2 regions of the Pseudoalteromonas sp. B131b genome follow, and region 1 is predicted to be linked to the other one. Evidence: riboswitches for the same ligand, from Rfam matches in the RefSeq annotation. Region 1 holds a riboswitch; the other holds the start of a gene.
The links. Region 1 has a riboswitch for lysine ahead of lysC (lysine-sensitive aspartokinase 3). Riboswitches for the same ligand answer to the same signal wherever they lie in the genome.
Positions count from the first base shown of each region.

Region 2: linked by a shared signal. The riboswitch ahead of dapA (4-hydroxy-tetrahydrodipicolinate synthase) and the one ahead of lysC (lysine-sensitive aspartokinase 3) in region 1 are both predicted to bind lysine.

Region 1 covers NZ_JARLUZ010000001.1:2,490,332-2,507,108, reverse strand. The annotation lists gene P4S65_RS11535 (NAD(P)-dependent oxidoreductase) at 1-676, opposite strand, end outside; gene P4S65_RS11530 (glutathione peroxidase) at 798-1,358, shown strand; partial or broken gene P4S65_RS11525 (2-hydroxyacid dehydrogenase) at 1,446-2,425, shown strand; gene P4S65_RS11520 (sodium-dependent transporter) at 2,521-3,843, opposite strand; gene P4S65_RS11515 (4'-phosphopantetheinyl transferase family protein) at 3,985-4,743, shown strand; gene lysC (lysine-sensitive aspartokinase 3) at 4,790-6,181, opposite strand; lysine riboswitch at 6,257-6,429, opposite strand; partial or broken gene nhaD (sodium:proton antiporter NhaD) at 6,531-7,777, opposite strand; gene P4S65_RS11500 (hypothetical protein) at 8,000-9,271, shown strand; gene P4S65_RS11495 (condensin complex protein MksE) at 9,275-9,823, shown strand; gene P4S65_RS11490 (ATPase) at 9,820-12,597, shown strand; gene P4S65_RS11485 (DUF4136 domain-containing protein) at 12,706-13,257, shown strand; gene P4S65_RS11480 (peptide-methionine (S)-S-oxide reductase) at 13,802-14,290, opposite strand; gene P4S65_RS11475 (TonB-dependent receptor plug domain-containing protein) at 14,631-16,484, shown strand.
Region 2 covers NZ_JARLUZ010000001.1:676,276-693,052, forward strand. The annotation lists gene P4S65_RS03200 (tryptophan halogenase family protein) at 1-441, opposite strand, end outside; gene P4S65_RS03205 (TonB-dependent receptor) at 615-3,362, opposite strand; gene P4S65_RS03210 (aldose epimerase family protein) at 3,553-4,524, opposite strand; gene P4S65_RS03215 (acyl-CoA thioesterase) at 4,725-5,135, opposite strand; gene P4S65_RS03220 (2OG-Fe(II) oxygenase) at 5,169-5,873, shown strand; gene P4S65_RS03225 (cysteine desulfurase-like protein) at 5,894-7,129, opposite strand; gene P4S65_RS03230 (2OG-Fe dioxygenase family protein) at 7,139-7,771, opposite strand; gene acnB (bifunctional aconitate hydratase 2/2-methylisocitrate dehydratase) at 7,972-10,569, opposite strand; gene P4S65_RS03240 (OmpA family protein) at 10,862-11,917, opposite strand; partial or broken gene P4S65_RS03245 (protein adenylyltransferase SelO) at 12,316-13,724, opposite strand; partial or broken gene P4S65_RS03250 (DNA-3-methyladenine glycosylase I) at 13,733-14,430, opposite strand; lysine riboswitch at 14,622-14,822, shown strand; gene dapA (4-hydroxy-tetrahydrodipicolinate synthase) at 15,013-15,897, shown strand; gene P4S65_RS03260 (2,3,4,5-tetrahydropyridine-2,6-dicarboxylate N-succinyltransferase) at 15,913-16,653, shown strand; partial or broken gene P4S65_RS03265 (PLP-dependent decarboxylase) at 16,653-16,777, shown strand, end outside.

The DNA.
Region 1 (16,777 bases):
ACATTGTTTTGTAGCGGTTTTCCATTTGCCACGAACCGGCTGCGCCTTTAGATATTGTTTCTATTACTTTTTCACCATCAAGCCCAGCTTGCTTGGCAAAATGTAAGCCTTCGGCTAAACCTTGTACTGCGCCAGCAATACAAATTTGATTAACCATTTTACAAAGTTGTCCCGAGCCAACGCCGCCTAACAGTTGGCTAAAACGGCTAAACGCCGCCATAACTGGCTGCACTTTAGCAAATACGGCTTCACTGCCACCTGCCATAACCGTTAATACGCCATTTTCGGCGCCAGCTTGTCCGCCCGAAACTGGCGCATCTATAAAGTCGACATTTTGTAGTTCAGCTTTTGCAGCTACTTCGCGGGCTACTTCAGCAGAGGTTGTGGTGTGATCAACCAAAACAGTGTGCGGCAACATGCCCGCTAACACGCCGTCGTTGCCATACACTACTGAGCGTAAGTCGTCATCGTTACCAACACACATAAATACGATGTCAGCATTGTTGGCAGCTTCGCGCGGGGTTGGTGCAAAGCTTCCTGAGTGTTCTGCAGTCCACGCTTGTGCTTTAGCTTGAGTGCGGTTATAAACGCATACGCTGTGCCCTGCTTTTGCTAAATGCCCCGCCATTGGGTAACCCATTACGCCTAAACCTATAAATGCGACTTTCATTGACATAAAAATGACCTATTTAACTGATAACTTAGAAACTAGGCTTAGATTATGTCAACCGGCTGATAAAAAAGCGAATGAAAATCTTTATAAAATTTCCTTAATCGGAAATGTAAGTAGGTAACCTATGGATAGTATTTATCAATTTAATGCACCACTTTACAACAGCGAAAGCTTTCCTCTTAGTAAGCTACAGGGAAAAACCATACTGATTGTTAATACAGCGAGTAAGTGTAATTTTTCGGTGCAATTAAGTGCGCTTGAAAAACTATATCAAGAATATAAAAGTAGCGGATTTACAATATTGGCATTTCCGTGTAATCAGTTTGGTCAAAATGAGCCGCTTGATAATTTAGCCATTAAAGACTTTTACCAAGATCAATTTAATATCTCGTTTGAGATATTTGGTAAAGTAATGGTAAATGGGCCAGAAACTCACCCGTTGTTTAATTATTTGAAATCACATACTCGGGGTATTTCACAAAACCGTGCAATTAAGTGGAACTTCACTAAGTTTTTAATTAACTCGCAAGGTCAGCAGGTTGCTCGCTATGCGCCGCGTACTAAGCCCGAAACACTTAAACAAGTAATAGAAAGCAACCTACTGCAAGCAGCAAAGGTAAACACAGCAAAAAGTGATAAAAGAATATCGCCTAAAACACCTATATTTACTTCGCTTAAAGCTTAAATTAGTAGCAGGAGAACTAATTAGGCACGTTTTTGTAAAGTAGTTTAATGTTACTATTATTTTTCCTTAAGCGTCGGAGCTATTACCATGAACATTGCTTTTTTTAGTACTCAAAAGTACGAACTGCCTTTTTTGAACAAAGTACACGCGATAATCGTGATATAAAAATAACGTATTTTGAGCAAGCTCTAAGCGAACAAACGGCTATTTTAGCAAACGGGTTTGATGCCATATGTGTATTTGTAAACGACACCGTAAACGCCACTGTTATTGAACAACTGGCAAGCCAAGGCATAAATACTATTTTGCTACGTTGTGCAGGATTTAATAACGTTGATTTACCTGCAGCAAAAGCACATAACTTAAAGGTATTGCGCGTCCCGGCTTACAGCCCTGAGGCCGTAGCCGAGCATTGTATTGCACTTATGCTAACGCTTAGCCGTAAAACCCATAAAGCGTATAACCGCGTACGCGAAGACAATTTTGATTTAAACGGATTGCTTGGTTTTAACTTACACAATAAAACCGTGGGTATTGTAGGTTGCGGTAAAATTGGCCTTGCGCTGTGCAACATTTTAAATGGCTTTGGCGCTAAAGTATTAGTGTGCGACCCCTACGCACAACCTGGCAATTATACAATTACCGATATAGACACCTTACTTAGCCAAAGCGATGTGATTTCTTTACATTGCCCACTGAACGAGCAAACTCATCATTTAATCGATGACGAGGCATTTAGTAAAATGAAAACCGGCGTTATGCTTATTAACACCTCTCGTGGTGCACTGCTTAACAGCAAAGCCTGTATTAATGCGCTTAAAACTAAAAAATTAGGGTATTTAGGGCTCGACGTTTACGAGCAAGAGTCGGAGCTGTTTTTTAAAAACCACAGCGACGAAATAAACCAAGACGATATATTTTCGCGTTTAGTGAGCTTTAAAAATGTATTAGTAACGGGGCATCAGGGCTTTTTTACCCAAGAAGCACTCACCGAAATAGCAAACACAACTCTACTTAACGTGCTTGAAGTAAGTGAAGGTAAACCTTTAACTAATGAGGTTTTATAAAGACATAAGCTATACCTAAATTACAGGTATAAAAAAGCGAAGTGCGTTTTAAACTCACTTCGCTTTATTAATCTATTTTTAGGGTTTAGATAAAATTATCCAAAGGCAACGTTTGCAAATACCAAGGTCATTAATATTGGGCAAACAAAACGAATATACTGAGCAAACCAGTAATGTACGCCTGTTGTTGCTTGGTGTAATTTATTACCGCGCTGCCACATCCACCCTACTGTAATAAAGTAAAATAAACCCATAAGCGGTAATTGGTATTGAGTAAATAGCATAATTACCAAACCAAATAACCAATCAAAATTTAGTATAATTGCGCTTGCACACACAAGTACAACGGCGCTTACTGCCCACGTTGCTTTGCTGCGACTAACGTTATGGTTTTCGACTAAAAACGCTACCGGAATTTCGGTAGTCGATATAGTTGACGTAACCGATGCGATAGACATTAATACAAAAAACAATAAACCAACTAATAAGCCAATTTCGCCCATGGTGCTAAATAGCGCAGGTAAAATAGCAAAAATTAGCTGCCCTTCGCCAATCAATTTACCGCCACTAAATACCTCTACACCGTTGTGCTGCGCCACATAAATAGCAGGAATAATAAGTAACCCCGCTAAAAAAGCAACACCAGTATCAAGTAGTGCAACACCTGCTGTGAGCTTTGGTAAATTAGCATCTGGTTGTAAATACGAGCCGTAAATCATCATACAACCCACACCTAGTGAGAGCGAAAAGAACGCTTGCCCCATTGCGGCAATAATTAAATTAGGGTCGAGTATTTGGCTAAAATCAGGAATTAAATACGCGGCAAAGCCTTCGCTTGCGCCATCGAGTGTTGCAATGTAGGCAATTAAACCAACTAGCAGCACAAGTAACAGTGGCATTAAACGGCGCGACCAAGTTTCGATTCCCGATTTAACCCCTTTTAAAATAATACTGGCTGTTAAAATAAGCATAAGCGGCGTAAATACAAAATTACGCAGCACTGAGTCACTATGTAAAAACTCGCTTGCGCCTGTGAAACCTAAAAAGGTTGTTATGGGTTCAATAGCGTATGAGAGCATCCACCCAGCTACTATTGAGTAAAAACTTAGCATAACAACTGCGCCCGCAAGGCCTATATAACCTGCCGCAGCACCAACCTTATGGTTAGTGTTTTGCCATGCATCGCCCAATGCTTTTACAGGATTAGCTTGTGCTTTGTGACCTAAATAAAGTTCGGTATACAGCGCAGGAAGCGCAAGTAAAAATATAACAATAAAGTAAACCAGTAAAAATGCACCGCCGCCATGGTTGGCCGCTTGCGTAGGAAAACCCCAAATATTACCTAAACCCACTGCTGCGCCAGCAGCGGCTAAAACAAAACCAAGTCGGCTTTGAAACCCATCACGCACTTGTGCCATACATCTACAAATCTGTTATTATTTTGATTATTGTGAATTAAACCATATTTCATGCCAGCTGAGTAATAAAATTGTACCCAGCCTTTATTAGTGGCGTTAACCGCTCACAATATCAGCGACTTCTTTTGCTTTAGGGCTTTTATGACTGAACACTATTTTAAAAACGCCTTGAGTATTACTTCAACTCAATTGGCAAATTTGTCTTTAGCGAGTAACAGTATTTTATTATTTAATGCTAAAACACTTGAGCTTAGTGACTTTAATTTACCCGATTGCTTAAGCCCATTTGAGTTAACTATTATAAACCGCCGTAAAAGCCCGCCAGCTAAGCAAGAGTATTTAGCGACGCGGTTATTGTTAAAACACCTTATTAAAGTAGCGCAGCCGCAACATGCGCACGTAGCCCTTAATAAAATGAGTACCGAATTTGACGAGGCAAGCTCAAAGCTGCAAATACATGTGAGTGGTGATGTTATTAATACCTGTATTTCGCACTCGCATGGTTTAGTTGGGGTCGCGCTAAATCTTGATAAAAGTGAGTTTGGTTTTGATATTGAAAAAGTAAGCCTAAAACGTCCGTTTGAAAAGCTTGCTAAGCATTTTTATCATAATGATGAAATTACACTTATTACCAAGCCTACTAATACCCAAGCCCAAGCAGATACGTTTTTTAGAATTTGGACATTAAAAGAGTCACTTGCTAAAGCCACCAGCCGCCCTATTGCAAAATTACTTAGCCCCAATGTGTTTGACGAATTACATAGTGCAAAGCTGAGTGCTTGCAGTAATCGCGTTACTGTAGCTGATAGCAGTGACAGCAATGTTTGTTTTGATGTGAGTGTGATGCATAAAAAAAGCACCGACTGGCGATGCTTTTTATTAACTGATTTTGTTAAGTAACTTTATTAAGTGACTTTACTAGGTGATTCCCCTTAATAACAGTTACTTACGCAGCAAAATCGTTTTCTAATAAACGGCTATGAATAGATTGTACTACGTTATCTGACTCAGTTTGCTCTACTAAAAAGCACAGGTTGTGCTTACTAGCACCGTGACAAATTAATCGAATGTTAAAGTCTTTTAGTACACTCATTAAGTTCATTTCGTGTTGGCGTAATTGAATCTCAGAGCCAATAAGTGCCACCAATGTTAGGTTGTTTTCTACCGAAACATGGCAAAACTCTGCAAGCTTATCTAGGCATTCTTGATCAAGCTCTGGGCGCGAGGCGTTTTGCGCGTTATCAAGCGTTATAGCTACACTGATTTCTGATGTGGTTACCAAATCTACCGATATATTGTATTCACTTAATAGTGTAAATACGCGTGCTAAAAAGCCGCTTGCTAGTAGCATTTCTGGGCTTTTGAGCGTAAGCAAAATTTGGTTTTTACGTTGCGTTACTGCGCGTATACCTGGTTGCTGCGATTTTTCACGCTCAATCCACGTACCGCCTCGCTCAGGCTCTCGGCTAGAACCTACAAACACGTTAATGTGGCTACGGCTTGCTGGTAAAATAGTCGCTGGGTGCAATACTTTTGCGCCAAAGGTTGCCATTTCAGCGGCTTCGTCAAAACTTAAGCGTGCAATCGGCGTCGCTTTTGCGCACAAACGCGGGTCGGTGCTAAAAATGCCCACTACGTCGGTCCAAATATGCACACTTTTAGCGTTAATTGCTTCAGCTAATAATGCAGCGCTGTAGTCTGAACCACCACGTCCTAGCGTTGTGGTGTGACCGTATTCGTCACTACCAATAAATCCCTGAGTTACAATTACTTGAGTGTCTAATAACGGAATTAAATGCTCTTTAGCAGCTTGCGCTGTGGCTGCAACGTTGGGCGTTGCTTTGCCAAATTGGCTGTCGGTTTTAAGCACCTTGCGCACATCAAAGCGATCGGCATTTAAACCTTGTAAACGCAGTACCTGAGCAAACAAATACGACGATAAACGCTCACCAAAGCTAAGTAGCTCATCATGTTGCTGATCGATTGTCAGTGGCTCTTGAGCCAATGTTTGAAATGCTTTTAGGGTTTCGCTAAAGCCAACCGCTAAATCGGCATCTAGCGATAATTCATCTAAAATAGTTTGTTGAATAGCAAGCACGCCGTTTATGTGTTCTTGGCGCTCACTTGAGGTAATGCTTGATTTACACAGTGCAACTAAGTGATTAGTTACGCCGGCACTGGCGCTCACGGCAACAATACGTACGCTTTTATCTGCAACAATAATTTCGCTACAGCGACTCATCGCTTCAAAATTTGCAACACTGGTTCCGCCAAATTTGGCAACGATGTAATCTGATTTTGCGCCTGATACTGTTTGTGGCACTGATTGGGTAGTCATTTAGTCTCCTTTCGCGGTATCCAAACCGCAATAAAACAAGAAGAACTTGGCAAAGGAATGCTTGAAGATAAGTCCACTGCCAGAAGCTCTCCACCTATATTGGTGACAGTTTTGAGGATTCAGCCCCATAAACCGAAAAACAATGACGACGTACCATTATTTTCCTCGGCGAGTACTTCCCTCCTTAATGATCATCGGCTTTCGTCGCCTAACATTAAGTACCTAAGTATCGCACCTCTTCTGAATGCTTTATTAACCAGTGGCTAATAAAACAAAACCCCACTAAGTAGCGGGGCTTTGAAAGTTATCGTTTAGACGTCTAGCTGTCAAGCATTTAATAATTTATGAGTTAAATAAAACTGCCCATGTAATACGAGCCCGCATATCCAACCGTGTAACAAATTAATAAATGCAGCGATAAACGCAAGTAGCTCATAAAGGTAAGTGCTTTAACTTTGCTCATGGCAATAATGCCCGCAGCCGAACCAATAATAAGCATTGAACCGCCCACGCCCGTTGCATACGTAAACGACAACCAATGTTGTTGGCTCATTACTATATCGGCTTTTAATAATGCAGCAGTAAGCGGTACGTTATCGACCCCTGCTGATAATATGCCCATTAAGTAGTTTGCGTATTCTGGTGCCATTACCGTGTATAAGTCGGTAAATTTACTCAACATACCTATTTCTTTAAGTGCGCCTACAAGTAAAAGTACACCTACAAAAAACAATAATGTGTCGTATTCTATATCGCGAACAAAATCGATTATGTCTTTGTTTATGTCTTTTTTGCGCATTAAAAATTGCGCCACTAAAAACATCACTGATAAGCCAAACAAAAAGGTTAATAGAGGCGGTACGCTGTAAATTACACTCAGCGTAAGTGTGCTCACTACGGTAGATAAAAATATAACAGAAATGGTAATGTCGGTTTTTTCAATGCGGGTTTTACCTGCACCAGCAAACCCAACACGCCCTTTCATACCGATAGACAGTAACGCGGCTAGCAACATAACGCTTGCAAGTGCTGGCGCTATAAGTAGTAATAAATGAGCAATGGTTACTTTGCCATCTAAAAATATCATTAGTGTGGTTACGTCACCTGTTATTAGCGATACCCCACCTGAGTTAACCCCAAACACAATAAGCGTGGCGTATTTAATGAGTTTTTTAGGTTCAAGTTTTAACGACATAACAACCGCAAGCGATATAAGCGTCGCTGTTACGTTATCTGAAATCGACGAAAACAAAAACGCAAAACCACCCACCAAAAACATGAGCTTTTTTCGCTAATACTTTTTGGCATAACACGGTGCACAATATTTTCTATAAACCCCTTTGAATTTAAATACGCTACAAAGGTCATTGCAGCCATTAAAAATAGCCATAATGAGGCAATTTCTAAAATATTTTCATTTAAGAGGTGTTGAATCGTATCGGGGCTTTGCCCGTGTAGAGGGTATATAAAAAGAAGAATCCAGCAAAGCGTACCAAAAAACAGCGTGGTTTTAGCTTTATTGACATGGATTATATCTTCTATAACGATCAGTAAAAATGCAATCGCTATCAGGGTTAGAATAATCGAGGAAACCATGGTAGTTAAACAACCTTTGATATAGTTTTAAAGAACACACAAATAACATTCCATTTCATGTGCCTATTTTCGGCGCGAATTTTAGCACTGCCTCTATGCAAAAACTATTATTAAATGGTCTTAAAAACGAATACTATATACAGACAAGGTTAATTAAAAATACGTAATAATGAGTCTTCTAAAAGAACTCAATAATAAAATACTAGGATGTTGTAACCCCTTATGATCCCAGCTAAAAAGCTGCTAAACACCATAACCGAACATTGGGGTGTATTAGAGCTATTATTTAAACGTTTTAAAATGGCTGACTTTAGCCTAAAAGACGTACAAAACGCGATTAAGCAAAAGCAGCCTACGTGGTCAAACGAACGCATTTATAAAGAAACAAATCGTTTGTTAAACCAAGATATTTTAATTCCGCTGGCTAAATCCTCTCAGCTTGAAATAAATCGTGCTATTGCTGATTTTGCTACGTTTTTACTGCAAGAAGAGCATTTAGGTTTAGCACAAGAAATTAGCGTACTAGTAGAGGACCTAGCTCGTTTAGGCAACCGCCTAGATAACGCTGGCGAAATAGAAGACTTTGACGACTTACGCCGCTACAGCCGCATTATGGATGATCGGGTGCGTAAAATAATGAAGCTCTATACGCACAACGAAAACGCTATTTTAAATATTGTTGAACAAGCCAAATCAAATAATGCGGTGCAATCGCTGCAAAAGCGTTATAAAGCGGTAATAGAAGCGTTTGACGAATACATAGATCCAATGCTTAAAATGGTTGATATTCGTGGTGAATTTCATGCGTGTTTTACCCTCATTGAAGAGCAAATAAGTAAGCAAATACTGCACATTGAGCGCTCAGGTAAAGCGTACAACGACAAACGTATGCTTGAGCAATTACGTACCCGTATACTCGAAATGCATTTAGTGGGTCGAGAAAGCTTACGTAAAAGTGCCGATATGCTTATGCCGCTGCGCGAAGAGTTACGCCGTAATAACTTAATTACTCGCCAAGCAGCTAAAGTACTCGGGCTTGTGCGTAAAAATGGCGTAGACAACATGCTAAGTGCGGTGCAGCCACATTTTGTAAGCGACGCACAGCGATATTCACTTGGTCAGCAACGCCATATTGTGGCTTACATGGCAAGCTTGGTTGAATTTGAACACGAAGAATACCAATTGCCAGATCAACAAGACGTGCCTGCATTTGTTACGCCTAATATTCCTGACTACAACGATGTTAAAACCAGCTTTGCTAAGCGCTTTAATAAAAAACGCAAAAAGCCGCAGCCCTTGCTGCAATTTTTAGACGAAAGCTATCCAGATCTCGATGCCGACGAAATGCTATTTTTGTATCAAAAATTAGTCAGCGACTGCGATATTAAAATAATTCAAAGCGATGAAAAAGCCCGCGTAAAAATTGCCGGTCAGCACTTTTCTTTATATCCATTTAATTCAGAGCCTCAGCCAGATCCAAAGGCAGGTAAATAAACCATGACACACATAAACTTAGACGAGCTAACCCATCTACAAGCCATTAATAAAAAATTAGTAGCGGGTTATCACATTTGCGAGCAAGACAACGTAATGTGGCAAGAGCTTGACCAACACATAGAAGACTACACCGCCCTATTTACCGCCCTGGGTAACGATTTAAAACACGACAGCCGTGGCTTTTATTACTTTGGTAGCGACGAAAGTACACCCAATATGGGCAAAATATCTCGCGCTATCGCGCTCACTATTTACATTTTAATTGAGCACTACGCCAATACGGGTAAAGACCCAATGCGCGCATTGTTTGACGACGTAAACGATTTAGAGCTTATGCAAACGCTGGTGCAAATTAACAAACATTTGTTTGATCAGCTTGAGATATTTTCGGGATCTGATTTGCGCAAAGACGTTTACCTGCGCATGGTGCGCCTAGGTTTAGCCCGTGAAGTAGAAGGCGGCTTTATGCTACAAGCGCCAATTCACCGCTATATAGATGCATTAATGGAAGTAAACGAAGAAACCTATATTACAGAGGACGAGGAATGAAAAATCTATACGGACTGAGTAAACTCGCCCTACTTAACACCGCAGGCTATGCAAAATGTGTGATCCCGCTTGATAAAAGCAGCTCTATTTGCGCGCCCAATAACACAGGTAAAAGCTCGGTTATTAACGCTCTGCAGTTTCCGCTTATTAACGATTTGCGCTTAACCGAATGGGACGGACACGATTTAGATGAAACTCGTAAATTTTATTTTTCATCCGATCAGTCGTACATTTTACTAGAAGCTAACTTGCCTCATGGCTCGGTAGTAATAGGCGTTGCGGGACTTGGTAAAATTGCCGGTTACGCGCATCAGTACTTTTGTTATCAAGGAAAGCTTGATTTAGAGCAGTACACGCAAGGTAAAACTATTATTAAATTTACCAAGCTGTTCAACCATTTAAAATCGCTTAACTACAACCCTATTGAGTTAAAAGCACAAGAGCTAAACGCGCTACTGACTGGCGGCGCAACCCCATTTGACGGCGACATTAACTTAAAAATGATCCCGCTTAATAATGTGCAAGACTCCTCTATTTATAAAGAAATATTTAGACGTATTCTTAACTTACACAAATTAGGCGCAAGCGACGTAAAACGCTTTATGTTACGCGTGTTTGAACGTCATATGTCGAACTCTAAAGTCGACTTTTATGAAGTATGGCGTCGCTCGTTTGATAAAGTAAATCGCTCAAAACGCGAATTAAAAGCCCTTGAGTCAATGCAAGAGCCAATAGCAGCGCTTGAATCAATGCTTGAAAACCAAACCGTGCTTAAAGGTAAATTAGCCGCATACGCACCTAAAATTGACCAAGCACTGATTGATTTTGATACCTATCAAGAATCGCAACTTAATGAGCTGGGTATAGCGCTTGAAGATATAGAGCACGAAAAACACGAGTTTGAGCAAAAGCAAAGCCTATACGTACAGCAATCGCGCGACATAGAGCGCAGACAAACACAAATTGAGCAGTGGTTTTTAGATTACGATGCGCTTAAAAGCGAATTTGAACTGGTAAATAAAGCCACCCTTAAAACCAGCCTGACTCAGTTAAAGCAAGATTACGAGTCGCTTTCGCACTCTATAACCAGCGCACAAGGGCAAAGCCTACATACGCTTGACTACCGCATTAGCGAAACACAAAAACAAATTAAGAGCTTAAAGCTGCAACTTAAAAACCTTGAGTTTAATTTGTTTACCCGCATGCGCGAAGACCTCTCGTTAAAAGAAGTAGAGGAAATATCACGGATTTTAAACCCAGATATTCTCTCGTTTGCAACCACCACTAATGGCGATATAACCATTGATGACGAAGATGCGTTTGGTGAATTTTTATCGCTACTTAGCGAAAACGTTAAAGGCGGTGTACTAACTCTGCCAGGTGCGAGCATTAAGCTTAAAAAGCTCTCGCCTGTGCAAATGCAAAGCGGCGAAAACAAAGAGCAATTAACCGCTCAGCTCAGTGCACTTGAGCATTCACTTAAAGAATTTAAACAACAACGCGATGTTGCAGCAAACGTTGCCGACAAGCAAAAAGAAAAAGACGCGCTATACGATGAGCTTATGAGCGCTGAGAGCGCCCTAAAACGCTTAGAACAGTTTGATATAATGCAGCAGTCGGTTGAAGCGCAAGCCATGCTAAAAGAGCAGTTATTAGCTGAGCGCGAACAAGTTGACGACTACCTGCAAGATATTCAAAAAAATAGTGGCTCAATTGCCGATCGTCGCTCGTTAATTAAATCGAAACAAGAGCAAATTAATCGCCAAACTGAGCGCCTACGCCAAGTTAAAAGCGAGCGAATTGACCACACGCTTGATTTATACAGCGGTAAAGTAACCCCGTACATGATTGATATTACAGTCGACTTTGATAACTTAAGCGACCTTGTACATCACTTTAATAAAGACTGCCAAGAGCTGCGTAATTTTGACATAAACGTGCGCAACACCTATTTGCATGTATATAACGCGGGTATTACTAAATTCGACAACGAAAACGACGAATATACTAAATACCAAAAGCTAATAAGCGCCTTTCATAATATTGATAATGAACGCGATGCAGTTGAGCGCCAAGCGCGTGTTGCGCTTACCGAAGTGGCCGCAACTATTAAAGGCTTGCGAGAAGATTTAGACCGCCTTCGCCGCGAAATGAACAGTTTTAATAAAGGCATAAGCCAGCACCGAATTTCAAACCTGCAAGCGTTTAAAATTAACGTCATACCGCGCAAAATGCTGGTTGATAGTATCGATACCATTATCAGCACCTCGCATCAGTTTGAGCAAGGTGACACGCTTGATTTACTTAGCCAAGAACCTTACAGCGAAAGTGCGGTAAACGAAGCGAAAGATCACTTAATTAAACTCGCATCAGATAAAGCGGGTTTAACACTTACCGATTTATTTGATATTCGATTTGAAGTGGTTAACCGCGCAGGTGAAACAGAGCACTTTGAAAAAATAGATTCGGCGGGTTCAAACGGCACACGTATTACGATTAAGTTATTGTGTGGCATGTTATTTATTCGCTACTTATTGAGTGACCAAGAACAAAACCTATACCGTATACCAATTTATATAGATGAAGCGGCCGACATTGACCCACAAAATCAAAAAGCAATTATAGAAACCGCACTAAGCTTTGGTTTTGTGCCTATATTTGCCTCAGTTAAGCCACAAATAAGTTGTGACTACATTGTGCCGATTCGCTCGGTAAAAGACGGTGCACAAAACTGGGTGGATGAAAAAGATTGGATAGAAGTTGAACACAGTTAATTGGCCATTAAGGCTCGGCTATTAAACTAATATTTAGGACGTTTAAATGATACACATTTAAACTATGTGTGTTATTTTAAATTAATGCATTTTATTGGAGCAAACGTAATGAAAAATATACTTATTGTTGCAGCGCTAGCACTACTTACAGCCTGTACACAAACCCCAGATTGGGATTACGATAAATCAGCTAACTTTAGTAATTTTAAAACATTTGCTTGGGTAGAAAACGCCAGCCTAACTAAAGACACAAATAACTACCAAATTAATGGTCTAATGGAAAAACGTGTTCGCACTGCCGTAAACGCAGAGCTGAGCCAAACATTAGGTATGAGCTTAGTTGATGCAGCACAAGCTGATGTGCTTGTTAATTATCATGCATCGGTAGACAAAGAGCTTGAAGTAGATACATTTAATGTAAACTACCGCCCGCATTGGGGTTATTGGGGTACTGGTTTTCAACGCGATACAACCGCGCGTGAATACGAAGTGGGCACACTGATTATTGATATTGTAGACCGTGAATCAAACCAACTAGTATGGCGCGGCGCAAAAGAAGGTCGATTAAAGAAAAATCAATCACCAGAAAAGCGTGAAGCATCAATTAATAAAACAGTCAGCGAAATTTTAAGTAACTTCCCGCCGCAAAAACAGCTGTAAATTAAAATTAGCTATAAGTAAATTTTAAAAAAGCTCACAGTACGTGAGCTTTTTTGTAGGTGTGTATTTTTGGGCTTACAGACTTAAGTAATTACGAGCTACGCTCGTCACGTCAGCAAGCTGCACGTCTACAAAAACACCGATTAATCTTTACCTGTAAACGCTGAGCTTTATTTTACCTGTAGGCGCTAAGCTTGCTTGCGCGAGAAGCGATAGCTTCTAATTACTTATATTTATAGCGCTATATTCCATCTTAAATTACGAGCTGCGCCCGTCACGTCAGCAAGCTGCACGTCTACAAAAAAACACCGTGTCAAACTTTACCTGTAGACGCTAAGCTTGCCTGCGCGAGAAGCGATAGCTTCTAATTACTTACTTTTATAGCGCTGTATTCCATCTTAAATTACGAGCTGCGCTCGTCACGTCAGCAAGCTGTACGTCTACAAAAACACCGAATTAAACTTTACCTGTAGACACTAAGCTTGCTTGCGCGAGAAGCGATAGCTTCTAATTACTTATCTTTATGCCCTTACTCCACTCTAAATTACGATTTATACTTATGCAATAGCTCAAGCGGTATGTGGCAATAATCATCAGGGTAATTAGTTAAACGGTCTTGATGCTCAGGATCACTTGGTACATAGTTCGTTAGCAGCTCTACCCCTACCACAATTTTATCAGCATCATTTCGCTGGCTTATATAATTGCTAGCGACATTTAAATGATCTTGGCTTTTGCTATAAATGGCAGTGCGATATTTAGGGCCTACGTCATCCCCTTGTTTATTAATGCTATACGGGTCAATAATTTCAAAAAAGAAGCCAAATAGCTCGTTTAAGCTAACCGCTTTTGGATCAAAAATGACCTTTACGCATTCGGCATAACCATCGTAATCGCCTTGTGTATTATCATTTTTTCCATTAGCGCGCCCTGCTTCAGTACTTATTATGCCTGGTAAGTGCTTTAAAAATTCTTGTACGCCCCACAGGCAGCCACCAGCAAAGTAAATAGTATTATATTCTTTAGTATCCATTATAAATGTTACCTAATAAGTAATTATACCGATTGCATTAAAATAGTGTTCTATTATAGCGCCAAGAAAATAGCGCAATAACAAGGCGAAAATTATGACATATAGTTGTTCTATATAAATAATTTTTAACGCAGTGAGTGCGCTATTTAATACGATAGAATGACCATGTTTTTAATAAAGTCGGTATTACGTAAATGGTTATCAAATGCAGTTATTAGCAAATTAATGTACAATCGCGCACAAAATGACTGCTGTTACATTTAGTTATTTTATCATGCTCAAATATAAGCTTTGAAATTAATTGTAACCGCAGCTACAAATAAAAAATGATGAGAAACACATGAATCGCACACCACACCTTATAATACCTGCAATATTATGCAGCGTTACTGCATTTGCTAATGCTAATACGCTATCTGATGAGTCGGCAATCGAGAAAATAACGGTTGAGGCCTCACCCACTGCAAATAAGTTGCCAGTAGGTACATTCGACTCGCCTATTTCTAATTTAGAATATGACCCTCGTGTTGATTTACAATCGCGTAATATGGCTGAGGCGCAGGCTGATGTAACTATACGCGGCGGTATTTTCGAAAACACCGGTTTTAGAGTAGGAAGCGCTACCCTGCTTGACCCGCAATCTGGTCATTATTTTGCTGAAATCCCCATTGCACCGCAAATGCTAAGCGGCCCAGATGTTTTAACCGGTGCCGATAACGCACTTTACGGTATGAATAGCTCTGTAGGTACGGTTTCATTTGGTTGGAAACCAATTATTACAGGCGGCAGTATATCGCTTGGTACTGGCACAAATGACTTTAATCTGCAAAGCATTCATGCTGCTAAAAACACACAACTTGATAGTTTAGTTAACTATACTCTGGGCTTTGAAGGTGAGTATTCTCACTCGCAAAGTGATGGAACCATTGATAATGGTGACCATGACTTTTCGCGCGCCTCAGCTCGCGTGCAATTAGCAAGCGAGGACAGCCAAACCGATTTATTTTATGGCTCGCAAGATAAGTTTTTTGGCTGGCCTAACTTGTACACCCCTTTTGGCGTTAACGAAACTGAAGATTTAGAAACCCGCCTTTGGATGCTTAATCACAAGCAAAGCTACGCTGATAACAGTAACTTTGAAGTATCGGCGTATTATCGTACCCATGACGATCACTATATTTACTCGCGCGAAAATCCTAGTGCATTTGAAGCTTTTCATAAAAGCGACGTTAAATCGCTTGGACTTTCGGGTCGCCATGCACAAAGCGATGCACTGGCAATAAATTACTCAGCACAATTTATTGATGACTCGATTGAATCAACAACACTTGAAAACAACTTTACCTCACGAAAGTATTATAAATTAAGCGTATTGCCTGAATACCAAATGGTGCTTGAGGATAATAAACAACTTACATTTCGTTTAGGTGCTGCGTTTGACGATACAAATAGAGACGACTCTGAACTGTCACTCATTGGTGATGTAACGCTAAATACACAAAACAGCGAAGGTTTTGAGCGCACGTTTTATTTATCTTATGCACAAGCAAGCCAAGTTGCAGGCTATACCGCCATTGGCGGCAGTGATTCTGGTGGATTATTTAGAAGTAATTACAACCTTAAGCGCGAAACCACTTCAAACTTGGAGCTAGGTTTATTACTTGAAGAACAAAGCTGGCAGTTAAACTCGGCTATTTTTTATCGCAAAGATAATAACTTAACCGATTGGACCTTTAACTTTGATTCAACTTCAGCGCGCTTTGCAAACCCAGTTGATATTGATACTGCAGGGGTTGAATTTTTAGCGACTAAGCACTTTGATACAGCAAAACTTATAGCAAGCTACACCTATTTACATAAATCAGAAAACTACGGCGTAGCCGATATTGATGCCAGTTTTTACGCATTAAACTTTCCTGATCACCGTTTAACACTTGGCGCTGTGTACAACCCAACTGATATTTTAGAATTTAGAATAGATAACGAATGGCGTACACAACACAAAAATGCACTTAGAAACGGCAATGACAACGCGTTATTTACCCAGCTAACGCTTAAAATAACGCCGCCACAGTTGAGTAATTTATTTATCACCTTAGCGGCAGATAACTTATGGGATGAGTCGTTTGAAGAAATACCTGGTACACCTGGGCGCGGTGAACAATATACGTTAAGCGCAACGTATAGCTGGTAACTAGTAACGTAAGCAAGCTTCACGTCTACAAAACAGACACAAACCTACACCTTGGCGGTAGACGTAGAGCTTGCTCGCGTGAAAAGCGCAGCTTTTAATTATTTAGAGTCCAGCGACTTTTACCGTCTTTGTGAACCTTATTGACGGGCAATGCCCGTAACGTAAGCAAGCTTCACGTCTACAAAACAGACACAAACCTACACCTTGGCGGTAGACGTAGAGCTTGCTCGCGTGAAAAGCGCAGCTTTTAATTATTTAGAGTCCAGCGACTTTTACCGTCTTTATGAACCTTA
Region 2 (16,777 bases), 1.8 Mb from region 1:
TTCACCTTGCGCTATACCTCTTGGGGCTAAGCTTGCTTCGCAAATATCATGTTGAAAATTAGTTTGCTGTGCAAAGTCTTCAACATTATCTAAATAAGGGGCTAAATCTATGCGGCCGTAGCCTAGCGGTACAGTAAATGGATGGTAGTAAAAATCGTTGTTGCCGTGCGTCCAATTTACAAATTTACCACCTTGCTTAAAGGTAGCGTTACAGGCTTTAAATACATCAACTTCACGCAAACCTATTTGCTGAAGAGTGTTTTTCATAGTGGGCCAGGTACCTTCACCTACACCAATTGTTGGAATATCTGACGATTCAACCAACATCACTTTTAAGCCGTCACCATTTTTACCTTGGTGATACGAAGCTATAATTGCAGCGCTCAGCCATCCTGCTGTGCCGCCACCAATTACGGCGATTGTTTTTATTGTTTTATTCATAACGGACTACTCTTTGAGTACTTTATTGATAACCGGTTAGACAACAAATGCCCTTTCGGGCATTTGTTTAAATTAGTCTCATTTTGTGCAAAATAGCTACTAACTTTATTAGTAACAGGACTTATAATGCACTGCAATGAAAACTAAGAGGCAGTCGCTGCCTCTGCTATCAATTAAAACGATCCACGAATACCAAACGCGTAACGTGAGCCATTATCTTCTACTGAATAGATTTGGTTAGCAAAACGACCTGTTTGTACTAGCTCTTCTTCAGTGATATTGATGCCTTCAGCAAAAATAGTGAAGTTTTCGTTAATATCGTAGCTTGCACTAATATCCCACTGACCGTAAGTTTCTACGTTCACTGGTTCACCGTTAAAGCCATTATCAACTAAGCGTAAAAAGCCTTCACGGTTGTTAAATGCAACACGTGCTTGCCAGTTATCTTGCTCATAAAACAATATTAAGTTTTGCGAATCGCCTAAACCTTCAAGTGCAAACGTTTGTGTGGTGTCTTCGCCTACGCTAATGTCACTATCTACGACTGTGGCATTGGCTATAATACCAAAGCCATTATCAAATATGTGCGTCACACCAACTTCATAGCCCGTTACTTTAGCTGACTCACCATTTTGAGGGCGAGTTACTGTGTATACCTCTGAACTACCATTGAGTTCATCATCAGCTTGGTCTGTACATGTAGTACACGCAAAATCAGGACCCGAACGGTCAGACATTTCAAATGTTTCTGCACCTGTTAGCGTGACAATGAAGTCATCAACTTCTTTACTAAATACTGCAAAGCTAAATAAGTTAGCATCGTTGTAGTACCACTCGTAAGAAATATCCCAGTTTTCTGATTGGAATGGCTTAAGAGCAGGGTTGCCACCATTTGCCGTTAAGTTTTGACGACGAGGCTCGTTAAACGTAGTCGCTGGTGATAACTGCGACATCGTTGGACGAGTAATACTGTCGTACGTAGCAAAACGTAAAATCATATTGTCTTGCAGTTCTAACTTAACATTTAAAGATGGTAGTAAGTTTGAGTAGCTAGTCCCTTGTTCAATGCTTGTAGCCGGACCAAATACGTTAGCAAACAAAGTTGCATCCGTCGTTGGGATTACATCACTAATAAAGCTCTGTATTGCAGCTACTTCAATATCAGTTTCAGAATAACGTGCACCTAAGTTAACGGTTACAGGCATATCCGCAAGGTCAAAACCAAGCGTAAAGTCCATGTATAGGCTGGTGATGTCTTCGTTGATTGTGTAACGGTTATTTTGTAATGTTGGCTCTACTGGGAAACCTTGATCGGCTAAATAATCAAGCATTTTATCACCGTCGTAGGTGTAAAAAGTATCGATCAAACCTGGGAAGTAGTTACTTGCTTGATAGGCTTCAAAATCAATTGCATCAAGTGGTGCTTGCGTCCCATAACCACAAAATTGACATTGAGTACCATAAACTTGAAAACTTGATTTTTCACGCTCTTGGCGATAAGCACCAAAGTTGATTCGATCTACAGGGCCTTTATCTGGCACGTATTCAAAATCAGCTTTTACTTCTGTGATTTCATCTTCATCTGTAAACTGAAGACCGACTTCATTGTAGTGAAGGCGCGCAAGGCTAGGATCTGGGAGTGAACCATTTTCAAACCCGTCATGCTGAACAGTAGGAACACTGCCTGTACCATCAAAGCTATAGCTATTAATAATACCTACAACATTAAAACGGTCAGTACCTGCACGGTCATTTTCAGCTGTTGAGCGAGACACATCAAATTTAGCTTTTAATAATTCGTTTACTTGCCAATCTACGTTAATACCAAATGCTTTATTAGTTACATCACGAGAGTTACGAGTGTGCGACACAAAGTCACTTGCAGGGTCGCCACTTGGCGCACCTAAACCCACTTCTTGAGAGAAAGTTAAAAGCGTGCCTGTTTCTGGATCAATCGTTGCGCTACCTACGCGGTCTGGTTCAAACCAAGATGCTAAATCGCGTACTGTTGAATCAACTTCAAATTTTGAAATCATGCCATCAACAGTAATAGTAACATCGTCAGATGGCGCATATTGCAGTACTAAACTTGCATTTGTACGCTCACGATCTTGCTCATCAACAACTTGGTCCCAGTTACGTGGAATATAGGCATTTTCAAACAATACACCATCAGTTGGATTAGAGATTGTTTGGCCGCCGCGCCAACCTGCCGTTAAAATTTGGTTATTTTGAAGTTTACGTTGTTGATTAGTGATGGCAAAAAGCACACCTAGCTTATCATCGTTAAACGTATTACTTATTAAGAATGATGTTGATGGGGATACTTCTTCAGAAAGGCTTTCGTACATACCTTTAACTGAACCTAAAATATGTAAACCACCAAAATCAAAAGGACGTGCTGTAGTTACGTTAACCGTACCACCAATGCCGCCTTCTTGAAGCGTTGCTGTATTACTTTTATAAATATCAGCACCGGTGATTTGATCTGCGGCTAATACATCAAAATTAAATTCACGACCTGCACTGTCTGTCGCAATTTGACGACCATTAACAAGTACAGTATTAAATTGTGGACCAAAACCACGAATAGTTACCGCTTGTCCTTCACCACCACTGCGGTCAATTGCTACACCTGTAATACGTTGCAGAGATTCTGCTACGTTTAAATCAGGAAATTTACCAAGATCTTCTGCTTTAATCCCGTCTGTAACAACATTAGATGCTTTTTTATCTAACATTGATGAACGTAAGCTGCTGCGGATACCCGTTACTGCGATAACTTCAACATCCTCATTTACTACTGTAGACGTATCGCCTTCAGCGCCTTGAGCTGCAACGTTTCCGCTTGCCAATATGCCAGTGATAGCAATACTGATCGCGGTTTTCTTGTTGAACGATAACTTATTGTTAATTATCATTTTTTAAAAACTCCTGATTGTGTGTAGTCGTTGTGTCGTTGTGCTAGTGCAAATAGTTTCAAATACTATTTATATTATAAATACTTTAAATCAAGCTGAAGTGCAACCTTTTCCTTGATTGTAGAGCGTTATTTATTACCGTATTTTTTCTTTTTATTTTCTTTAAATTAACATCAACATATTGAGTTAATTACGAAAATGCGTAAATAATAACCTGTTCATAAACTTCATCAGGTAATAAATTAGCTTTTGGATAATTTTCACGGTTTGGCGCGTCAGGCCAATTTTGCGCTTCAAAACACAAAGCTTGTCGTGCTTTAAACGGCGCACCGACGAAGTTAGCGGTGTATAACTGCATACCTGGCTGAGTGCTTTTGAGCGTTAAATTAACCTTCGTGTGTGGCGAGGTTAATGTAGCCATCGTCTTTAAACTGCTGTCATCATTAAAAATATAGCAGTGGTCAAAGCCATTTCCAGCTTCTAGCTGAGGATGAATGGCGCTTAATGCCTCCCCAACTTGACTTGGTTTGGTAAAATCAAAACAACTACCTGTCACTAATGCCGCTTCATTAAGCGGGATGCTGGTTTTATCGATGGGAAGGTAGTGACTGGTATTTACTTGAACAGAATGATCATTAATTGATTCGCTGCCATCAAGGTTAAAATAACAATGGTTAGTAAAATTAACGAGTGTTTCTTTGTTAGTCGTAGCTTTAAAGCGTAATGCAAGCTCGCCATTTTTAGCACTAATCGTTTGCCAAACCTGTAACTCACCGGGGAAGCCTTGCTCACCATCGGGCGAGCAATAATAAAGCTCAACTTCACTTTCAGTTTGTTTGGTTACTTGCCAAAGTACTTTATTAAAGCCTTTAACACCGCCATGTAAGCTATTAGGGCCGTTGTTCGTTTCTAATTGATACTGCGTACCAGATAAGCTGAAACGCCCCTTTGCAATACGGTTAGCGTATCTACCTACTGTAGCGCCAAGGTAAAATGGGTTTTCAAGATAGTATTGAGGGTCATCGACGCAAAGTGTCATTTCTTGCTTTTTAAACTTTATGCTTTTAATTATTGCACCAAATGGCAAAATTTCAGCGGTTAAATCTTTACCATCACTGAGCTGAATAACTTGTAAAAGCTGGTTATTGGCAATAGCTACCACATGTATTCTCCAATCAAATTACCGAATTAACATTTTCTGTTATGACGGCGCAACAATATATATTATAAATAGTATATAACTGAAGCCTGTAACTCAATCTAAATACGTTAAAATTTCTCGATAAAAATTTACAGCTGCCATTATTTATTTACAATAATTAAGCTTCGCCGGAGGTTATATAAAATATAGGCTCCTCAAGGTCAGCTGCTTTGGCATATATGCTCATTAAGCGCTGTTTTTTCGTCAATACTAAGGGCCTGCTTTGATTTCGCGATAAAATCGTATCTCACCATAACGGCTTTACCTATTGCGCAGCATTTATCATCTTGCCATGCTTCTTGCCATGCTTCTTGCCTAAGCGTAAAAGAGCTAGTGCCTATATGCTCTACAAAGGTTTTTACTGTTACTTCGTGGCCATAAAATAATTCGCCTACAAACGACACTTCAACTTTGGCAATTATCAACTTCCAATCATGTGGGTTTAAGTCAGGTGTAAAAAACTTAAAAATAGGTGCACGTGCAACTTCAAACCATACCGGGAGTACGGTATTGTTAATATGTCCGAGCGCATCAGTTTCACTAAAGCGCGGCATCACTTTTTCAATAAACATAAAAATCCAATAATAATTATATAAAGGTTACTCATGACGGACTTTATTCGCGTATACGATAACGCGCTAAGCAATGATTTTTGCGATGAATTTATTACCACATTCGCGCAAAGCCCGCATGTAAAACAAGGGGTGACATCGGGCGGTGTCGATCTAAAGAAAAAAGACAGCCACGATCTACACCTAAACAATCACCCCGAATATGCACAACAATTAAAACATATACAACAAACGACTGCACAGCATGTTTTTAAGTATATTGAAGAGCATATTTTTATGATGATTGGGGCGTTTGGTTTAAAGGTATATCATCCAAAAACGGGGGAGGTAGTTGATTTAACTCATGCTAATTTTGAAGAAGTAGGAAAGCCGCAACTCCCCGTTTTAGTGCAGCAGATTTTTAGACTTGGCAATATTCAAGCGCAAAAATACGAAGTAAATAAAGGTGGCTACCCTTACTGGCACAGTGAAGTTTATCCGCAGCTACAGCACAATGAAGCATTACATCGCGTGTTGCTCTTTATGTTTTACTTAAACGATGTAGAAGAAGGTGGTGAAACAGAATTTTATTATCAAAACCGTAAAATAGCCCCTAAAAAAGGCACTATGGTAATAGCACCTGGCTACTTTACACATACTCATAGAGGCAATAAGCCAGTATCAAACGATAAGTATATTTTAACATCGTGGGTGTTGTTTAATCGAGCAGAACAAATATATGGTGCGCCTAAGAGTTAGCGCACCAAAATCAGTATTATTTAACCGAGCAGTTCATCAAATAAATTAAACAACTGATCTAGCTCTTCAATAGTGTTGTAGTGCATACAACCAATACGCACTACACCGCCTTTGTCGAGTACACCTAACTGCTTACACAAACCTTGCGCGTAAAAGTTACCGTCCCACACACAAATATGCTGTTTGCCTAAAAATTCTGAAACAGCGCGCGGCTCAAGTCCTTCAAAAATTAAAGAAAAAGTGGGTGTACGCTCATTAAGGCGATCAAAATCATCAATACCAAACAACTTAATGCGTGGGTAATTTACCAAGCGCGTTAAAAAGTGTTCGCTAAGCGCCATTTCGTGCTGTTTAGTTTTAGCAAAAGCTATGCTTAACTTTTCGCGGCGTGAATGGCTATCATCAAGCTCACTAATCGCCGCAATGTAATCAACAGCCGCGATAAAACCAGCCATTGCTTCAAAACTTTGTGTGCCGGTTTCCCAGCGACCTGGTGCTATGTCTTTAGCTGGCTCAACTTTGTACGGTGTAAACCCATCTAAATGCTCTTTTTTACCGTAAACCATACCCAAATGCGGACCAAAAAACTTATACGCCGAGCAAGCTAAAAAGTCGCAATCAAGTGCTTGTACATCAACAAGTTCATGCGGTGCGTAATGTACTGCATCAACATAAACAAGTGCGCCTACGCTGTGAGCAAGCTCTACAATGCGTTTAATATTATTAATTGAACCTGTGGTATTTGACGCATACGTTACCGCAACAAGCTTAGTATTACTGTTTAATAAGCTTTCAAACTGCGCCATATCTAAGCTGCAATCAGCTTCGTTAATAAGCGCAGTATTTACAACAACACCTTTATCTTCTGCGGCTTGTTGCCACGACGATACATTCGAGAAATGATCAGCGTTAGTTACAATTATTTCATCGCCAGCCTGCCAATCACGCGAAATTGCACGGCTAAAGCTAAATGTGAGGCTGGTCATGTTTGGACCAAACACAATTTGTTGTGAGCTAGGTGCATTGAGTAAATCAGCGGCCGCTTGGCGCGCATTCGCCATCAGCTCAACCGTTTTATCACTTGAAAAAAACGCGCCACCTAAGTTCGAATTATAATGACCTAAATAAGCAGTCATCGCAGTAAGCACCGATGTTGGTACCTGCGAGCCGCCTGGTCCGTCTAAAAATATTGGCGATTTACCATCAACGTCTTGCATTAATGCTGGAAACTGCTCACGTAATTGCGTTATGTTCATGCTTATTCCTTAAGACGTTAATACAAAACAATCCAGGTAACCTGGTTTGCTAGCATCAATTTTGTTCATCGGTGTTGCGTTGTGCCACACTTGACGGTCGTTTATTAATGCAAACATGCCGTCTTTTATTTCCATTTTAAAACAAGGCTCAGCTTGCTTGCTTTCGTATACAAGCAGTTCGCCACCTTCTAAGTTCTCGTGAGATACACCGCATATACATACATGGTCAAAACCATCTTGATGCACGCCTTCTGGCGCTGCAGGTGTATCGCTATCAATGGCAAGCATGCGGAACTGATGAATTTCAATATCGCGCTGTTCATCAATACCGGTAAGTTGGCGAAACTCATTGACGATATTTTTCATACCCTCTGATTCAAGTAAACTTTGCTCTAGGTTTTCGTAAGTACGCTCTACATTACCCTGAAAAGTATTAATTGAATCGTCTTGAACAAATGCTTTGGTTTTTTGTAACTTTATTTCACCATTTAGCATTTTAACTACTGAATAACGACGTTTACGAAAAGCACCATCTGCATATGGATTTGCAGGCAGGTTATCAAAAGAAGGCTTAACCAAATCAATATTTACTTGGTTAATAAAACGTAGTTGCAGTAAATTCTGGTTGTTTAATGCTGTCATAAAATCTCGCCTAAAATAATGAGAATATTGGTGAGGATTTTAATGCATATTGAGAGGATTTTTTGCTTTATTACTCAACTTAAAAACAACTTAAGGCCAGAGTTAATACAAAAATATAAAAAAAGAAGCATGAACTATCTAATATTTATTTTAGTCAATAAAAAACCCGCCGAAGCGGGTTTTTAAACAAACTTTAAAAATTATACAGCTTGTTGAATAATAACCTTGTCTGCTTTTTTAGTGTAAGCAGGCATACGGTGGAAGTTCAAGTAACGGTAAGTATCTGCAGCCGTTGCATTGATCTTCGCTGCATACTCTTGGTACTCAGCTGGAGTAGGTAATTTACCTAAGATAGCCGCTACAGCAGCAAGTTCTGCTGATGCTAAGAATACGTTTGCACCATTACCTAAACGGTTAGGGAAGTTACGTGTAGAGGTAGACACAACCGTTGCTTTGTCTGCAACGCGTGCTTGGTTACCCATACAAAGTGAACAACCTGGTGTTTCGATACGTGCACCAACACGTCCAAAGATACCGTAGTAACCCTCTTCAGTAAGCTGGTCTTTATCCATCTTAGTTGGTGGAGCAACCCAAAGTTGAGTTGGTAACTGACCTTTAAAGCCATCTAGTAATTTACCCGCTGCGCGGAAATGACCGATGTTAGTCATACAAGAACCGATGAACACTTCGTCGATTTTCTCGCCAGTAACGTCAGATAGTAAGCGCGCATCATCTGGGTCATTTGGAGCACAAAGAACGGGTTCTTTAATCTCAGCTAAATCAATTTCAAGTACATGCTTGTACTCTGCATCAGCATCAGCTTCCATTAGTTCTGGGTTAGCTAACCAATCTTGCATTGCAGTAATACGACGCTCAATAGTACGTACATCACCGTAACCTTCAGAGATCATCCATTTAAGCATAACAATGTTTGACTCTAGGTATTCTGCGATAGATTCTTTAGAAAGTTTAACCGCACAACCTGCAGCTGAACGCTCTGCAGATGCATCTGATAATTCAAATGCTTGCTCAACAGTAAGATGCTCAACGCCTTCAATTTCTAGTACACGACCAGAGAATTCGTTAATTTTACCTTTTTTCTCAACTGTTAATAAACCCGCTTTGATACCGTAGTAAGGAATTGCATGTACAAGGTCACGTAAAGTGATACCTGGTTGCATTTCGCCTTTAAAACGAACCAAAATAGATTCTGGCATATCAAGTGGCATAACACCCGTTGCTGCTGCGAATGCAACTGCACCCGAACCTGCTGGGAATGAAATACCTAGTGGAAAACGTGTATGTGAATCACCACCAGTACCTACAGTGTCTGGTAGTAACATACGGTTTAACCATGAGTGAATTACACCATCACCTGGGCGAAGTGAAACACCGCCACGGTTCATAATGAAATCAGGAAGCGTATGGTGAGTGTTTACATCGATAGGTTTAGGATAAGCTGATGTATGACAGAAAGACTGCATGGTTAAATCTGCAGAAAAACCTAAACAAGCTAGATCTTTAAGTTCATCACGTGTCATAGGACCTGTTGTATCTTGCGAACCAACAGTTGTCATTTTAGGCTCACAGTATTGACCTGGGCGAATACCTGCAACGTTACATGCTTTACCAACCATTTTTTGCGCTAGTGTGAAGCCTTTGTCAGATACTTCTGTTGCTGTTGGTACTTTAAATACGTCAGTTGGAGCTAGACCAAGTGATGTACGTGCTTTATCAGTTAAACCACGACCAATGATTAGTGGGATACGACCACCAGCACGAACTTCGTCTAAAATTACATCAGATTTAAGCTCAAAAGTAGAGATTACTTTATCTGTACCATGTTGCTTAACAACACCTTCGTACGGGTAAATGTCGATTTGCTCACCCATGTTAAGCTCATCAACATTTAATTCGATTGGTAATGCACCTGAATCTTCCATTGTGTTGAAGAAGATTGGAGCAATTTTATTACCTAGACATACACCGCCAACACGCTTGTTTGGTACGAACGGGATATCATCGCCCATAAACCAAAGTACAGAGTTAGTTGCAGACTTACGAGAAGAACCAGTACCAACAACATCACCTACATATGCAAGTGGTAAGCCTTTAGTTTTTAATTCTTCAAGCTGAGAGATTGGACCTACTTCGCCTGGCTTGTCTGGTGTAATTCCATCACGTTCAATTTTTAGCATTGCTAAAGCATGTAGTGGGATATCTGGACGAGACCATGCATCTGGTGCAGGTGACAAGTCATCCGTATTTGTTTCGCCAGTTACTTTAAATACAGTAACTGAGATCTTTTCAGCAACAGCTGGCTTATTAGTAAACCACTGCGCATTTGCCCAAGACTCAATAATTTGCTTAGCGAATGTGTTACCCGCTTTTGCTTTTTCTTCAACATCGTAGAACGCATCAAACATAAGTAATGTATTTGAAAGGCCTTTAACTACGATTGGTGCAAGTGTTTCGTCATCAAGTAGGTCAATCATTGGTGCGATATTGTAACCGCCCAACATTGTACCTAATAATTCTGCCGCTTTTTCTTTAGAAACAAGTGGAGAATTAGTTTCACCTTTAGCTATAGCTGCTAAAAATCCCGCTTTAATATAAGCAGCATCGTCAACACCCGCTGGTATACGCTGAATAAACAAATCTAAAATGAATTCTTCTTCACCTGCAGGTGGAGTTTTGATTAATTCAATAAGATCAGCAGTTTGCTGAGCATCTAATGGCGCTGGTACGATACCTAACGCGGCACGTTCTTCTACGTGTTTACGATATTCTTGTAGCACAATATTGCCCTCTTGGTGACGTGAAAGTATCCGGTAGCGCTTCAAGCGCAAATAAGTTACCCAATACTTATAGTATTCTAACGCGTAATTATAAAGCTTTTATGGATAGATGAAAATCCATCCAGTTACGCAACTGATTATACCGATTATAAATACTATGAATAGTGGTTGTAGTAAAAACTATTCCCATGAATACTTATTAAGTAATAATCATTACCATTAACCAATATTAATTTATTACAGACATAAAAAAACCCAGCTCTTGGCTGGGTTTCTATTACAAACTATTTAATTAACGTAAAACTTTAACGTTTTTGATAGTTTTGATATGCGCTTCTACACGACGGTTTTCTGCGTTTGCAGCTTTAGTGTTTGCATCATTTTTAAGACGCTCTTCACCTAAACCAACTGTAGTAATGCGATCTTGAGCAATACCATCAGCAACAAGTTGCTTAGCTACAGCATCAGCACGCTTTTTAGATAACCATTTATTGTAAGTTGCTTTACCTACAGCTGAAGTGTGACCTTCTAAAAGCACTGTTGTACCTGGGTACTCTTTTAAGAACTCAGATACTTTTTCGATATCATTTAAGTACTGAGTAGATACTGCTGATGTATTATTAGGGAAAGTCACTAATAAGCTTACAGTTACTTCTTTATCTTCATATAAAGTACAACCTGTGCCATCAACTGCGTCAGTCATTGGCGTGTTTGGACATCTATCGTCAGCATCTAAAATATTATCATTGTCGCTGTCTGAAGGAGCAACTGCAACTTCAACTACTTCTGGAGCTGGTTTTACTGGCTCAACTGGTGCTGAGTTTTGGCCAAATAAGTAGTTAATACCAATTTTAGCGCCTACATCTGTGTAACCACGGTCAAGACCTTGGTATACAGCTGTTTCAGCATTTACAAACAAACCATCTGTAATGAAATGTTGGTAACCAACACCTGCATTTAAGAATGTGTTGTCATCTACTACGTCCATTTCTTTAATACCGAAAAGACCGTAGAAAGGACCGCCATTTAAATGATAAAGAGCATCAATACCGTAACGCTCGCCATCAATACTGTTGCGGTTGCCAGCAACTTTATCAAAAGCATTAAAATCCATGTCTGCATATTCTAGGCGTGCGCTCCAGTAATCACTGAAACGGTAACCAGCTTCAACACCCCAACCAGTTGATTCATTTACATCAAGACCAGCTTGGGCACGCATGTTTTTCCAAGATGCGTCATAGTAGTCACCAAATGCGCCAATGTAGAAACCTTCTTCTTTATCTGCAGCAAATGTAGATACGCTAGTTGCAGCTAACGCAATTGCGATTGTAAGTGATTTTAATTTCATTGTTTTCTTCCCATTTTAACAATTAAAAATTGTAGCTAATCAATACTAGCTCAATCTGTTTTATACAGACTAACCGAACCTTTGTTAATCAATACTTAACGAATAATAAAGTTTATAAATTTTTTAATGATCTATAACGACATCCAACCACCCATTGTAGGTGAAATTAAAAATATTACCTACTCTGCAAATAATTTATAGTTGTGGTTTTTTTATAAATCGATAGCCTGCGACAAAAACAGGAACAATTCAGTTAAATGCACTTTTATACACAGCAAAACTTACTTATCCTTATAAAATGGATGATAACACTAGAATTTATTTTGCTCAATCAATGAACACTTCTAAAAATGAAAAATGAATATTTATAATCATAAACTTACATCTAAAATTAATAGTTAAGTACCGCAAAAAGTACGATACCCATGATCACTTTTAGGAGGCGTCTGAAAATCGACAAGCTTATTCACTTCATTATAAGGATTGCTCAGTACTTTTAAAAAATCACTTAATAGCGCACTTGACCCCATTTCGCTGTAGTCAGTAATAATTGATTCAATGATGTGATTGCGTGGTATTACTCGAGGGTTCGCTTTTCGCATTACTGTATAACTATTTCCATCAACCCGGCTTTGCCATTTATATGCCCATTGCGCTAATGCTTCAGGAATAAGCGCTTCCTGTTTTAACGACTCGGTTAATGCATCAAAGGTATTGGTGTAATCGAGTTCATGAACTTTTAATAATGTTAACAATTCTGCAACTAACTTTGTATCGTTTTCATCAATACCGACTAAGCCCAACTTTTTGCCCACATAGCCGTAAATTCAGTATTAAACTGTTCAGCAAAGCTATTTATATGTGGCGTCATTAGCGAAACAGCTTGCTCATCATCGTCATGAATTAGTGGTATAAGACTTTCAGCTAAACGGGCACAGTTCCAGTTAGCCATATTCGGCTGGTTACCAAATGCATAGCGGCCTTGTTTATCAATAGAACTAAATACAGTATCAAAATCAAAACTGTTCATCATGGCACATGGGCCGTAATCAATGGTTTCTCCGCTTACTAGCGTATTATCTGTATTCATTACTCCGTGAATAAAACCAACACGCATCCAGCTCACAATTAGCTTAACTTGGTTTTTAATCACTGCGCCTAAAAAGGCTAAATAGCGCTGCGAACCTGTATCAGTTATTTCTGGGTAGTGTCGCTCTATAGCTAAATCGGCTAAATTTTTAAGCCCTTCAACATCGCCTTGCGTCGCTAAATATTGAAATGAACCAACACGAATATGGCTCGTTGCTACGCGAGTAACGATAGCCCCTGCTTGTGGCGGATTACGGTAAACCGTTTCGCCACTACCAACAACCGCTAAGCAGCGTGTGGTTTTAACTCCCAGCGCATGCATTGCCTCGCTCATTACGTATTCACGAATAGCAGGACCAAGTGCACAACGCCCATCCCCTCCTCTTGAGTAAGGAGTAGCACCAGAGCCTTTTAATTGAATATCCCACAACTGGTTTTTATCATCATTAATAGCGCCCAGTAAATGCGCTCGCCCATCGCCTAAACGTGGTGAAAAATGTCCAAATTGGTGCCCAGAGTAACCAAGTGCTACTGCAGGAATTGCCTGTTTTTCGTTACCGCTAAAAGTGCTGGCACGCAAATCAGCCGCAACGTTAATATTAAACTCTTTTGCTAAGCTCTCGTTCCACAGCAATAACTGAGGAGAGGCGACACTTGCAGGGAAATCTTCAATCGCGAAGTTTTCCGCAATGTCTGTGTATCTTGGCACTAATTTCATGGTAATTCCTATTGTTGCTGACTTATACCAACACGGTTGTCACCTACGCCATAAGCAACAATTAAGCTCAACTCTTGCATACTTAAGCCACTTTGCTTTTGCATTTCGTTAAAAAAGGCCTGGGCTGCACTCAGTGATTTTTTAGTTTGTAAGCCGCCGTCTATAATTTTATGGGCACGTAAGTAATTCTCTACATCGCGTGATAATAAAAAAGTATCTTTACCAAGTGCTCGCAATGCATAAGGGCCAGTATTTCCGCCTAAACGCGAACCATGCTTTTTTAAATACGCCCATAAACCAATAATATCGTCTGTTGGCCAATTAGCGATAAACTGGCTAAAACTGCCATGTTCCCCTGCTATCTCGTGGATCATGTAAGCATTTTCGGTAATTGTTTTTACTTTTTTATAGTTACGAACAATACGCTCATCAGTAGCTTTTTGTTCCAGCATATCGGGTGGCATCATTAATAACTTATCAACGCTAAAATCCCAAAAACCTCTCTAAAGCCCGGCCACTTATTATTAATGACTGACCAATAAAAACCGCTTTGAAATACTTTTCGAGTAAATTCTTCAAGCCAATCGTCGTCACTTAACGTGCTTAGTTGTTTTTTAGATAACGGTTTTGCAAGTAATAACTTCAGCATTTTTTCGGAGCCTTTTCGCTCTACAGCTCGCTTATAAATATCGCTAAATTTTTCCATACTAATTAAATACCTCACTACTTATATTGCTAGTGTACGAGAAAAGCACCCAATACGTAACCACTCCCATTATGGATGAATGAATATGCATTTAGTCGCTTGACACCCAGACGGCTAAAATGCTTTAATCGCCGTAATTACCCTATTTAAATTGCTCAGGTTTGTAAGTTTTACTCTACAAACAGGTGCAAAGGGCTAGAAGAGGTGCGTTATTCAGGTAGCGTATGTTAGGAGCGCAAACTCCAGTGAGCATACGTGAGGGGAATTAACGCCGAGAAGTAACCACTTTTGCGAGGTGTTTATTTCGGGCGACTAGGTTGAACCCTAGCGACTGTCACCAATAGCTGCTTATAAAAAGCAGCTTATTAGTTTGGTGGAGAGCTTCTGGTCTTAAATATTAAGGCCGTGCGCCCTATTATTTTAAGCCCATTCGCTCTTCGAATTATTAGTTCGAACGACGTTAATGCGGCTCCTTCCATAAAGCTTTTTAACTCTTCGAATAATATCAATTGCATTAAATTAGTTATCGCTAAAATGATCACGTTTTTAATAAAGTTGGTACAAATTATAAGTTCGTGAGAGATGATCAACAACTTCAATTTAAACGACTACTCATTGTGGACCGCGCTCGTAACGCCATTTGATCAACACGGCGATGTTGACTACAACACGTTAACTAAACTGGTTAGGGATCAAGAAGCGGCGCATAACGGTATTTTACTACTTGGCAGTACAGGCGAAGGCTTGGCGCTAACGCAAAAAGAGCAACAAGCCATTGTTGAACACGTATGCCAGCTAAAACCAGCAGTACCACTCATGGTAGCTGTTGGCGGTAGTAACTTAAAACAACAAATTGAGTGGGTTAACTACTGTAATACATTGCCAATTCATAGCTTTTTACTTGGCTCACCGCTTTATGCAAAGCCCGGCGCTATAGGTCAAACTCATTGGTTTGAAAGCCTACTTAATGCAAGCGCTCACCCGTGTATGCTTTATAACGTACCGGGACGAAGTGCTGTTAGCATCCCAGCGGCAACAATTCAAAACTTACAAAACAATAAAAATTTATGGGCGTTAAAAGAAGCGAGCGGCAGTATTGCTCAGTTTGAAGCTTACCGCCAAGCGGCCCCTAATTTAGCTATTTTTAGTGGCGACGATGCGCTAATGCCTTACTTTGCACAAGCAGGTGCAAAAGGTTTAGTGTCGGTAGCTGCAAATGCATGGCCCGCACAAACTCACGAGTTTGTTAAACGCAGTTTAAGTGGCCAACACCCTAATTTATTTGCCCAGTGGTCAAGCGCTATTAATAGCCTATTTGCTGTCGCAAACCCTATTCCCGTAAAGGTACTGATGCATTTGCAAGGCCGCTTAAGCAGCCCGCAACTTCGTCCACCTTTAACACATCTTGAGTTAACTCAAACCGATTGCATCACAACTGCAAACAACACCATTTTATCTTGGCATTAAATACAGGTTTTTATAATGAGCTGGTTAGAACTATTAAATAATTTAGAATCGGGCGCTGTACGCGCAGCATCACAAAACGAAAGCGGCCAATGGCAAGCTAACATAGAAGTAAAAAAAGGTATTTTAGAAGCCTTTAAAAATGGCACTAATACTGAGTTTGCAGGTGGTTTTGTTGATAAACATAACTTAGCTCCGCAAGAGTTTAGCACTGAAGATGGCGTGCGAATGGTGCCGGGTGGCTCAAGTGTTCGCCGTGGTGCTTATGTGGCTAAAGGCACGATTATTATGCCACCAGCGTATGTAAACATTGGTGCATATATCGACGAAGGCACAATGGTAGATAGCCACGCATTAGTTGGCTCGTGTGCACAAGTAGGTAAAAACGTACATTTAAGTGCTGCAGTTCAGCTTGGTGGTGTACTTGAGCCAATTGGTGCAAGCCCAGTAGTGGTTGAAGATGACGCATTTATTGGTGCAGGCTGTATTATTGTTGAAGGCGTAGTCATTAAAAAAGGCGCAGTACTTGCCCCTGGCGTGCGTTTATCAGCAACTATTCCAGTATACGATTGCGTAAACGAGCGCCAACTTGATAAAGGCGAGCCAATCCCAGAGTACGCGATTGTAATACCGGGCTCTCGCCCTGCGTCAAACGAATGGGCGAGCAAGCAAGGCTTAAGCATGTCGTGTGCGTTAATAGTTAAATACCGCGACGAGAAAAGCGATGCATCGTTATTGCTTGAAGAGGTTTTACGATAATGAGCTTTTTGAGCACGCCTATCAAAACCGCTGTAAATACTATTACACAACAACTTGATACACCTTTTTTTGTTTACGACCTAGATCAACTAAACACGCATCTTGCGCGTTTAGTGGCGCAAAC